DNA from 2 places in the Pseudoalteromonas sp. SG41-5 genome. Region 1 is predicted to be linked to the other one. Evidence: riboswitches for the same ligand, from Rfam matches in the RefSeq annotation. Region 1 holds a riboswitch; the other holds the start of a gene.

What was found. A riboswitch is a leader RNA that binds a small molecule or an ion and turns the genes downstream of it on or off. The one in region 1 is predicted to bind lysine.
Region 2: another riboswitch for lysine. It lies ahead of dapA (4-hydroxy-tetrahydrodipicolinate synthase); the one in region 1 lies ahead of lysC (lysine-sensitive aspartokinase 3).

What each region holds. Positions count from the first base shown of each region.
Region 1 covers NZ_JACJFH010000051.1:26,643-32,105, forward strand. Annotated here, with positions in the region: gene H5232_RS13980 (hypothetical protein) at 1-1,045, opposite strand, end outside; gene nhaD (sodium:proton antiporter NhaD) at 1,224-2,471, shown strand; lysine riboswitch at 2,586-2,757, shown strand; gene lysC (lysine-sensitive aspartokinase 3) at 2,835-4,238, shown strand; gene H5232_RS13995 (4'-phosphopantetheinyl transferase superfamily protein) at 4,215-4,958, opposite strand; gene H5232_RS14000 (sodium-dependent transporter) at 5,112-5,463, shown strand, end outside.
Region 2 covers NZ_JACJFH010000028.1:12,389-17,851, reverse strand. Annotated here, with positions in the region: gene H5232_RS09420 (PLP-dependent decarboxylase) at 1-827, opposite strand, end outside; gene H5232_RS09415 (2,3,4,5-tetrahydropyridine-2,6-dicarboxylate N-succinyltransferase) at 827-1,567, opposite strand; gene dapA (4-hydroxy-tetrahydrodipicolinate synthase) at 1,583-2,467, opposite strand; lysine riboswitch at 2,600-2,793, opposite strand; gene H5232_RS09405 (DNA-3-methyladenine glycosylase I) at 2,984-3,685, shown strand; gene H5232_RS09400 (YdiU family protein) at 3,694-5,109, shown strand.

The sequences.
Region 1 (5,463 bases):
AGCGTTTTTTAAAGTTTGCTTTAACATTATTGTAATCTGGAATATTTGGCGTAACAAAAGCAGGCACATCTTGTTGATCAGGAAGTTCGTATTCACTGTGTTCAAACTCAACAAGTGCAGCCATATAAGCGACCATATGGCGCTGTTGCCCCAATGAGAATCGCTGCGTGTCAGAGACAAAATGTGGTTGTACGGCGCTGAGCATATTATCAACGCCATTTTTACGTACTAAACCAAGTACTTTAGCTGCTTGACGAGTGATCATATTATTACGGCGCAACTCTTCACGCAGTGGCATTAGCATATCGGCACTTTTACGCAGGCTTTCGCGACCAACTAAATGCATTTCTAAAATTCGGGTACGTAATCGTTCAAGCATGCGTTTATCTTGATAAGCTTTACCGCTGCGTTCAATATATTCGATTTGCGTACTGATTTGTGTTTCGATGGTATTAAAACAAGCATGAAAATCGCCACGAATATCAACCATTTCAAGCATTGGTTCAATGTATTCATCAAACGCTTCAATCACCGCTTGATAACGCTTTTGTAATGATTGCACCGCATTATTAGCTTTTGCTTGTTCTACAATATTTAAAATGGCATTTTCGTTGTGGGCAAATAGTTTCATTATTTTACGCACCCGATCATCCATAATGCGGCTAAAACGGCGCATCTCGTCGTAGTCTTCAATACTACCGGCATTGTCTAAACGGTTACCCAAACGGGCTAAATCTTCAACCAGCACGCTAATTTCTTGCGCCAAGCCTAAATGTTCTTCCTGCAATAAAAAAGTGGCAAAATCTGCAATTGCACGGTTAATTTCAAGTTGTGACGATTTAGCCAAGGGAATAATAATATCTTGGTTTAAAAGGCGGTTGGTTTCTTTGTAAATGCGCTCATTTGACCACGTAGGTTGTTTTTGTTTGATCGCATTTTGCACGTCTTTTAGGCTGAAATCAGCCATTTTAAAACGTTTAAATAGCAGCTCTAACATTCCCCAGTGCTCTGTTAGGGTATTTAGCAACTTTTTAGCTGGGATCATAAAACTCCAAAAATCCTAATTTATCTTGTAAAGCCGGCTTGTTAGGCCTCAGCGATTAGTCGTAGAAAAGCAAATTGACAATAGTTTTACACATTCTTTGGTGCTAGACTGCGCGCCGTGTCGTCCTGCGGCTCATAACATACAATTTTTACATTTTTATAAAGGTTGTTCAAACACCATGGTAACTGCAATTATCCTAACCCTGATAACGCTAGCATTCGTGCTCATCGTTATAGAGGATATTATCCATGTAAACAAGGCCAAAACCACGCTTTTCTTTGGTACTTTATGCTGGATTATCTTATTTATCTCGCCGCTTCACGGGCAAAGCCCCGAAAACGTACAACATCAACTTGACCACAATATTTTAGAGATTGCCACACTGTGGTTGTTTTTAATGGCTGCAATGACCTTTGTAGCCTATTTGAACTCCAAAGGTTTTATCCAAAATATTGTGCATAAGATAATGCCCAGTGCTATTAGCGAACGCAAACTGATGTTTTTGATTGGCGGGTTCTCCTTCTTATTTTCGTCGATTTCAGACAATATCACAGCCACATTAATTTCCCTTGCGGTGGTTATGTCGTTAAAACTCGATCCGAAAAAGCTAATTAAATACGCTACGCTTATCATCTTTAGTGTGAACTCGGGCGGAGTGTCGTTAATTACCGGTGATGTTACTACCTTGATGATTTTCCTTGATGACAAAGTTACCATTGGTCACTTGCTATTGTTGGTTGTGCCTGCGTTATTTAGCGTGGCGCTATTGGCCATTATGCTGTCATTTGGGCTCAACGGCCAAGTTGAGTTTACCAAACAAGAGGACCGTCGCATTGAGAAAACAGATATCACTATTGCAGTGATTTTCTTATCAACGATTGTCGGGACATTAACGTTAAGCGTGCTTTATCATGTGCCGCCTTTGTTAACTTTCTTATTTGGTTTGTCGTTGATGTTTTTAGTAGCGCAATTTTTAATGCGCAAAAAAGATGTGAATAAAAAAATCATCGATTATATTCGCGAAATAGAATACGACACCTTGCTGTTCTTCGTTGGCGTATTATTACTTGTAGGCGCCCTGAAAGAAGTCGGTATGCTCAGTAAGTTCACTCACCTTTACGAGTTAATGCCAGCACAATACGCTAATTATTTAATGGGTATATTATCAGCTGCGGTTGACAACGTACCACTAACGGCTGCGTTACTTAAAGCTGAAATAGTGATGAGTCCACAACAATGGTTGTCGTTTACGTATGCAACTGGGGTGGGGGGGTCCATGCTTATTATTGGCTCGGCTGCCGGTATTATCGCTATGAGTAAAGTAAAAGCGCTTACCTTTATGAGTTATTTACGTATGTCGGTGTATTTATTAATCGCTTATACAATTGGTTATATGGGATCGTATTTAGCTGGTAGCTTTATTTAATTGCTTTTATTATTTAAAACAACTTGACAGCTAGACGTCTAAACGATAACTTTCAAAGCCCGCTTAATAGCGGGTTTTGTTATTTAATTGCTAATAATTTAAGTAATTAATCTAACATTCAGAAGAGGTGCGGTACTTAGGTACTTAATGTTAGGCGACGTATGCCTGTAATCATTAAGGAGGGAAGTACTCGCCGAGGAAAGCAACTGGACGTCACAGTGGTTTTTCGGTTTATGGGGCTGAATCCTCAAAACTGTCACCAATTAGGTGGAGAGCTTCTGGCAGTGGACTTTTCTTATCGAGCACCCCCTTGCCAAGTTCTTCTTGTTTTATCGTGGTATGAATGCCACAAAAGGAGACGACATGAATACCCAATTAGCTGCAACTAACTTGCAACAGTCAGCACAAAATCAAAAATCAGACTACGTAGTCGCAAAGTTCGGTGGCACCAGTGTGGCTAACTTTGAAGCGATGAGCCGTTGCAGTGAAATTATTGTAGCCGATAACAACGTACGAGTAGTGGCCGTAAGTGCCAGCGCAGGAGTGACTAATCACCTTGTGACCTTATGTAAAAAAGATTTATCAGCAGATGAGCGCAATGAGAACATTGCTGGCGTTATTGCTATTCAAGAAGCTATTTTAAATGAGCTGTCATTGGATGCTGATTTAGCTCATGGCTTTGATGAAACCATTAAAGCTTTTAAGTCACTTGCCAGTGAGCCACTAAAATCAAAGCAACAACATGATGAGTTATTGAGCTTTGGTGAGCGTTTATCATCCTATTTATTTACTCAGGTACTGCGTTTAAATGGCTTAAATGCGGTGCGTTTTGATGTGCGACAGGTATTAAAAACCGACAGCCAATTTTCTAAAGCAACCCCAGATGTAGCTGCAACAGCAATGGCCGCAAAAGAGCATTTAATTCCGTTATTAGCTGAACAGGTTATTGTAACTCAAGGCTTTATAGGCAGCGACGCACATGGTCAAACTACCACACTTGGTCGTGGTGGTTCAGATTACAGTGCGGCATTATTGGCCGAAGCTATAAACGCTAAAAGCGTGCACATTTGGACTGATGTCGTGGGCATTTTTAGCACCGATCCGCGCTTATGTGCTAAGGCTACGCCGATTGCGCGTTTAAGTTTTGATGAAGCGGCCGAAATGGCTACCTTTGGGGCGAAAGTATTACATCCGGCAACTATCTTACCTGCGAGCCGCAGCCATATTAGTGTGTTTGTTGGTTCTAGCCGTGAGCCTGAACGTGGTGGTACCTGGATCGAACGTGAGAAATCACAAATCCCCGGAATTCGTGCTGTCACGCAGCGTAAAAATCAAATATTGTTAACCTTAAAAAGCCCTGAAATGCTTTTGGCTAGTGGCTTTTTAGCTCACGTGTTTACAATTTTAAGTGAGTTTAATATCTCGGTTGATTTGGTAACTACCTCAGAGATAAGTGTTGCAATTACTTTAGATAATGCGCCAAATGCCTCGCGTCCTGAGCTTGATCAAGAATGCCTTGATAAGTTAGCGGAGTTTTGCCACGTGTCGGTTGAGAACAACTTAACCTTAGTGGCATTAATTGGTTCACAAATTCAATTACGTCAGCAAGAAATTAACTTAATGAATGTATTAAGCGATTTTAATATTCGCTTAATTTGTCATGGCGCAAGTAAACATAACCTGTGCTTTTTAGTGGAGCAGAGCGAGTCAGACTTTGTTGTGCAAGCGATCCACAGCCGTTTATTAGAAGTTCAAAACGCCGCGTAATTGGGCGGTAGAATTTACCACAGAGCACTGCCAGTCAGTGCTCTTGTCACTTACCACACTGATATCAAACTCATGATATTGACAACTCAGCGCTGTTAAATTTGCTCGCTCAAGTTCAGTAAATACATTGGGGCTGAGTAATTTTGCAATTGGTTGGCTGGTGGCTTTGGCAAGTGCTTCTTTTAAGGTCCATATTCTAAAAAATCGTTCTGCACTTTGCTGATCTTGCGTTATTAAATTTACCTCATCAAGATGATAAAAATGCTTAGCGAGCTTTGCAAATGGACGCTTCAGGTTTATTTTTTCAATATCAAAACCAAATTCAATTCGTTCTACATTTAATGCAGCACCGACAAAACCATTAGAGTGGGATAAACAACTACGCAATACTGTGTCACAGTCAGTTATATGAAGCAGTAATTTACTGCTTTGCTGGTCAAATTCAGAGCTAATATGGTTATTTGCTAGATCACGAAATTGTGGCATCGTTTGTTTTACCAAATACTTAAGCAGTAGCCGAGTGGCTAAATATTCTTGCTTGGCTTTGTAACTTTTTCTACGGGTGATAACCGTCAGTTCAAATGGGCTTAATAGTGCGTTTAAATCAAATTCATCAACATTTAACTGCTGGGCGTCAAATAATAAAATAGTATTCGCATTGAACGGCTGCACGCTGTGTTTGGTGATAACGAGTTGCTGTTGAAAAAATAACGCAGGCATAAAATCCACAATTAAAGTGATAAAAGAACAAACATGTTTATATTTTGTGCGGTTGTGCGCTGGTTAATTAAGCCAAGGCAAATTTATTACTCTGTGAGAGTTAAATATGGTTTAATTCACAATAATGAAAAATAATAACAGATTTGTAGATGTATGGCACAATTGCGTGATGGTTTTCAAAGCCGCCTTGGCTTTGTTTTAGCAGCTTCTGGCGCTGCAGTTGGATTAGGTAATATTTGGGGATTTCCCACGCAAGCGGCAAATCATGGCGGCGGCGCGTTTTTACTAGTCTATTTTATAGTTATCTTTTTTTTAGCCTTGCCAGCTTTATACACTGAGTTGTACTTAGGCCATAAAGCGCAAGCTAATCCGGTTAAAGCACTTAGACAAGCATGGCAAGAGCAAGCACCGCAAGTAGGCGCTGCTGCTGGTTATTTAGGTTTAGCCGGTGCGATTGTGATGCTGAGCTTTTACTCAATTGTTGCAGGTTGGATGCTTGCTTATG
Region 2 (5,463 bases), on a different contig from region 1:
TAATGACCGCATTCGCCCACAGCATAACGGCCAAGCTCCATCCAGAGTTCTTGTACGCCTGCGGCATGTTTAATGTTAGCTAATGCATCAATGAGCGCATCCCAACTTAAGGTTGGTGCATCAAGAGTGTAAGGAATACCTAAACCACCGCCTAAGTCGAGTACTTTTAAGTGAATACCTAAGTCGTTGGCAAGCTTTGTTAACGGCGTAATCATTTGTGACCAAAGTTCAGCGAGTTTGTCGCTGCTAAGCATGTTGCCCCACTGAAAAATATGCAGGCCGTCAAAATTAAGCGCTGGGTAGTCGCTAGTATTTAGCGCTTGCCATTCATCGCAACTTAAACCAAATGGAGTAAGGCTATCGCCACCAAGTGGGTTTTTTTCCCCTTCAGGCCAGCGTAATTGCACTCGCAGTAATACCTGTAACTGACAGTTTTGTAAGCTTGCTTGCTCGTTAAGCCAGCGTACTTGATTAAGGCTTTCGGCAACAAAGGTACGTACGCCGCGCGCAATAAAGTGTTTAATTTGTTTTGGGCTTTTGGCAGGCCCTGTATTGAGCACGCGCTCGCTGTTAATACCTTGTGCCAGAACTTGCTCAAGTTCGCCTTTACTTGCTACATCAAAGTTAAAACCCACGTTATCTAAGCTTTGAATGACTTTAGATAATGGATTAGCTTTTACGGCATACCACAGTTTTACCTCAGTTTGCGCCACTAATCGCGTTAAGTGTGCGTTTAATGTATCAAGGTCGTAAATAAAAAATGGTGTATCAAGCGTAGTTGATAGCTCATCAATGGCGGTTTTAACTGGCGTGCTCAAAAAGCTCATTAACGTAAAACCTCTTCAAGCAGCAATGATGCATCACTTTGTTCATCACGGTATTTTACAATTAATGCACACGACATACTTAATCCTTGCTCGCGGGCCCAAGTATTAGAAGCTGGACGAGAGCCTGGAATAACAATCGCGTATTCAGGAATAGGCTCGCCTTTAGCCAGCTGGCGCTCATTAACACAGTCATAAACAGGAATAGTTGCTGATAAGCGTACACCTGGTGCGAGCACCGCGCCTTTTTTCACTACTACGCCTTCAACAATCACGCAACCTGCACCGATGAATGCATCGTCTTCTACCACCACCGGGCTTGCACCAATAGGTTCAAGTACACCGCCTAGTTGTACTGCAGCGCTTAAATGTACATTTTTACCTACTTGCGCACACGACCCCACTAACGCGTGGCTATCAACCATCGTGCCTTCGTCGATAAACGCACCAATGTTTACATATGCTGGTGGCATAATAATCGTGCCCTTAGCAACGTGTGCGCCACGGCGAACGCTTGAGCCACCAGGTACCATACGCACTCCAGCATCGGCTGCAAAACCTTGTGGTGCTAAATTGTGTTTATCAACAAAGCCACCTGGAAATTCGGTATTAGTGCCATTTTTAAACGCTTCTAAAATACCTTGTTTTACTGCAACGTTAGCATGCCATTGGCCGTTGTCGTCTTGTGTTGCTGCGCGCACAGCGCCCGATTCTAAATTATTTAGTAGTTCTAACCAGCTCATTATAAAAACCTGTATTTAATGCCAAGATAAAATGGTGTTGTTTGCGTTGTTAATACAATCAGTTTGCGTTAACTCAAGATGCGTCAAAGGTGGACGTAAGTACGGGCTGTTAATTCGCCCTTGTAAATGCATCAATACTTTGACGGGGATAGGGTTTGCGACAGCAAACAAGCTTTGAATGGCTTGTGACCAGTCGGCAAATAAATTGGGGTGTTGACCGCTGAGACTTCGTTTTACAAACTCATGGGTTTGCACAGGCCATGCATTAGCAGCCACAGAGACTAAACCTTTTGCGCCAGCCTGGGCAAAGTAAGGCATCAGTGCATCGTCACCGCTAAAAATAGCTAAATTAGGTGCGACTTTTCTAAAACCTTCAAATTTAGCAATGTCGCCACTGGCTTCTTTGAGTGCCCACAAGTTTTTATGGTCTTTCAAGTTGCTAATTACGGCCGATGGAATATCAACAGCACTGCGCCCTGGTACGTTATAAAGCATGCAAGGATGTTTACTGGTATTAAGTAAGCTTTCAAACCAATGTGTTTGGCCTACCACGCCGGGCTTAGCGTATAGGGGAGTGCCCAGTAAATAGCTATGAATGGGTAACTGATTACAGTATTCAACCCAGGCAAGTTGTTGCTTTAGATTTATACCGCCTACTGCAGCCATCAGCGGTACTGTTGGCGTTAATTGGCACACGTGTTCAACAATCGCTTGTTGCTCTTTGAGTGTTAGTGCGAGGCCTTCGCCGGTGCTACCAAGTAATAAAATACCATTGTCAGCCACTTGCTGCTGTGCAACTAACTGATCAAGAGTGGCATAGTCGACTTCACCAGCGTCAGTAAATGGCGTGACGAGTGCCGTCCACAAAGGGTAGTCATTTAAATTGAAGTTATTGATCATCTCTCACGAACTTATAAGTGATTCGAGGAGTTAATAAGCTTTTATGATTGGAGCCACATTAACGTCGTTCGAACTAATAATTCGAAGAGCGAATGGGCTTAATATAATAGGGCGCTATGGCCTTATTACGCTAAGACCAGAAGCTCTCCACCAAATATTTTAACAGCCAAGCTGTTATTGGTGACAGTCGCTGGGATTCAACCCAGTCGCCCGAAGTAAAACTTCACAAAAAGTGTTACTTCTCGGCGTTAATTCCCCTCACGTATGATCACTGGAGTATGTGCTCCTCACATACGTTACCTGAATAACGCACCTCTTCTAGCCCATGGTGTAAGTTTTATCGTTTAAAACTCAAACCTTTAATAGGGGTAATGCGAAAGATTAAAGCATTTTAGCCGTCTAGGTGTCAAGGCTGGATATTTTTAAGTTTATTTTTAGCTGCAATGTGCTCCTGACATTTTTTTACAACGTAAATAGCGTTACAGTAAGCGTAATAACAAGCAGTGGTAGTGAGTAATGGAAAAATTTCAAGATATATATCAACGAGCGGCACAGCGAAAAGGTAGCGAAGTAATGTTACAGCAATTACTTGTTGCCCCTCAAAATGCAAAGCAATTAACTGCTTTACCTGATGATGCATGGCTTGAAGAGTTTACCCGCAAAATTTTTCAAAGTGGTTTTTATTGGTCAGTGATCAACAATAAATGGCCAGGTTTTCGGGAAGTATTTTGGGATTTTAGTGTGGCTAAATTATTAATGATGCCGCCAGATATGCTTGAGCAAAAAGCCACCGATGGGCGAAGCGTTCGTAACTTTAAAAAAGTGCAAACGATCCCAGAAAATGCGTATATGATCCATGAAGTGGCAAGTGAACATGGCAGTTTTAGTCAGTTTATTGCAGATTGGCCGAGCGACGATATTATTGGTTTGTGGGGGTATTTAAAAAAGCATGGGGCGCGTTTAGGTGGTAACACCGGCCCTTATGCATTGCGAACCTTAGGGAAAGATACTTTTTTATTATCGCGTGATGTAGAAAGTTATCTCCGTGCTCATAAAATAATTGATGGCGGTTTACAAACTAAAAAGTCACTTGCCAGCGCTCAACATTTTTTTAATGAATTGCAGCAACAAAGCGGATTAAGCCTACAAGAGCTCAGTCTGTTAGTTGCATACAGCGTGGGCGATAATCGCGTTGGTATACAAACAACCCAAGCTTAAGGAATACTATGAAATTAGTTGCTCGTTACACCCAGATTGCTGATGATTTTGCTGTGGCTGATCAGCCAAGTGCTGTTATTGCTCCAAACTTACTGCTGTGGAACGATACGTTAGCTAGGCAGCTTAATATTGAGGTTGTCACATCAGAACGTGCGGTAATTTTTTCTGGTAATCTTAATAACAGCGATGTTGCTGCTGTGGCATTAGGTTACTCAGGGCATCAATTTGGACATTTTTCACCGCGTTTAGGTGATGGGCGAGCACATTTATTAGGGGCTGTCACTGATCAGCAGCAACAGCTTTGGGACATTCAACTCAAAGGTTCTGGTGCTACGCCATTTTCACGTGGAGGTGATGGCCGTTGTGCAATCGGTCCTGCGGTACGTGAATATATAATGAGTGAGGCAATGCACGGGCTTGGCATAGCGACGACACGTTGTTTGGCAGTTGTTGCCAGTGGTGAAACAGTTTACCGTCAACCACCACAACAAGGAGCCATTGTTACCCGCGTTGCTAGTAGTCATATACGTGTCGGTTCGTTTCAGTATTTAGCTGCGCAAGGTGACGTTACTGGTTTAAAAGCCTTAGCTGATTTAGCTATTGAGCGTCATTATCCTGAGATAAAGTCTACGGGCTCTGCGCGTTATTTGGCATTTTTAAGTGCGGTAATTGAAAAGCAAGTTAGCCTGATTGTTAGCTGGATGCGCGTTGGTTTTATTCATGGAGTAATGAATACTGATAATACGCTCGTCAGTGGTGAGACCATCGATTATGGCCCTTGTGCAATGATGAATCAGTTTGATTTTGATACTGTATTTAGTTCTATTGATCGCCAAGGTCGCTATGCTTTTGGCAATCAACCTAATATTGCTAATTGGAATTGTGCACGTTTAGCTGAAAGTTTAATTCCTTTAATTAGCGATGACGAAGAGCTGGCTGTTGAGCTATTAAGCCCATTAATAAATGGTTTTGCTGAGCAGTTTCATCAAGCCTTTACACAGATGTGGGCGAAAAAGTTGGGCTTTGATGGTCATCAAGATGGCGATGCTGAATTAGTATCCGAGTTATTAACTTTACTGAAAACCCATCAGCTTGATTACACCAATACTTTTGACTCCTTAACAGAATCATTGCAAGGTCAGACTGCCATTCCGAGTGACTTGGCTGGTTGGTCTATTAAGTGGTTAGCCAGAACAAATACGCAAAGCTATCAGCTGATGCGCCAAGCCAACCCACGCTTGATCCCGCGTAATCATATTGTTGAAAGCATAATACAGCAGTATGAAAGTACTGGTGAAAGCAGCATGTTAGATGAATATTTAACGGCCTTGAGGTCGCCTTACCAATTGTTGGCAAGCCCTGCATTTTGGTACTCCCCGCCTGTTGATGGGGATACTAATTACCAAACATTCTGCGGAACATAATAACGCAGTGCTGATTGTTAGGCGTATTGTTCGTAAATTGAGCGACGATTAATGAATTGATGTGACTTATACATCCAGATCTTTAGTTAAAAGCTGTTATTTATTAATAATTATAAGAAATAAATATGCTTAACTACTTGTTGATTTAAAATTAACCAATATAATGCACTCATTAGCTTAAGCATTTAAATTATTAAAGCCAAAGATATTAGAAACGTTGTGGCTGAAATTGCAGTGATAGCAACTACAATGCTGACAATCGATAGATGTGCAAGTTAGGTAAAGTTTTTTATCTGAACTATAATGTAGGGCGCTTTATTTTAATAAATAGTTAAATTGCAAAATATGCATTTA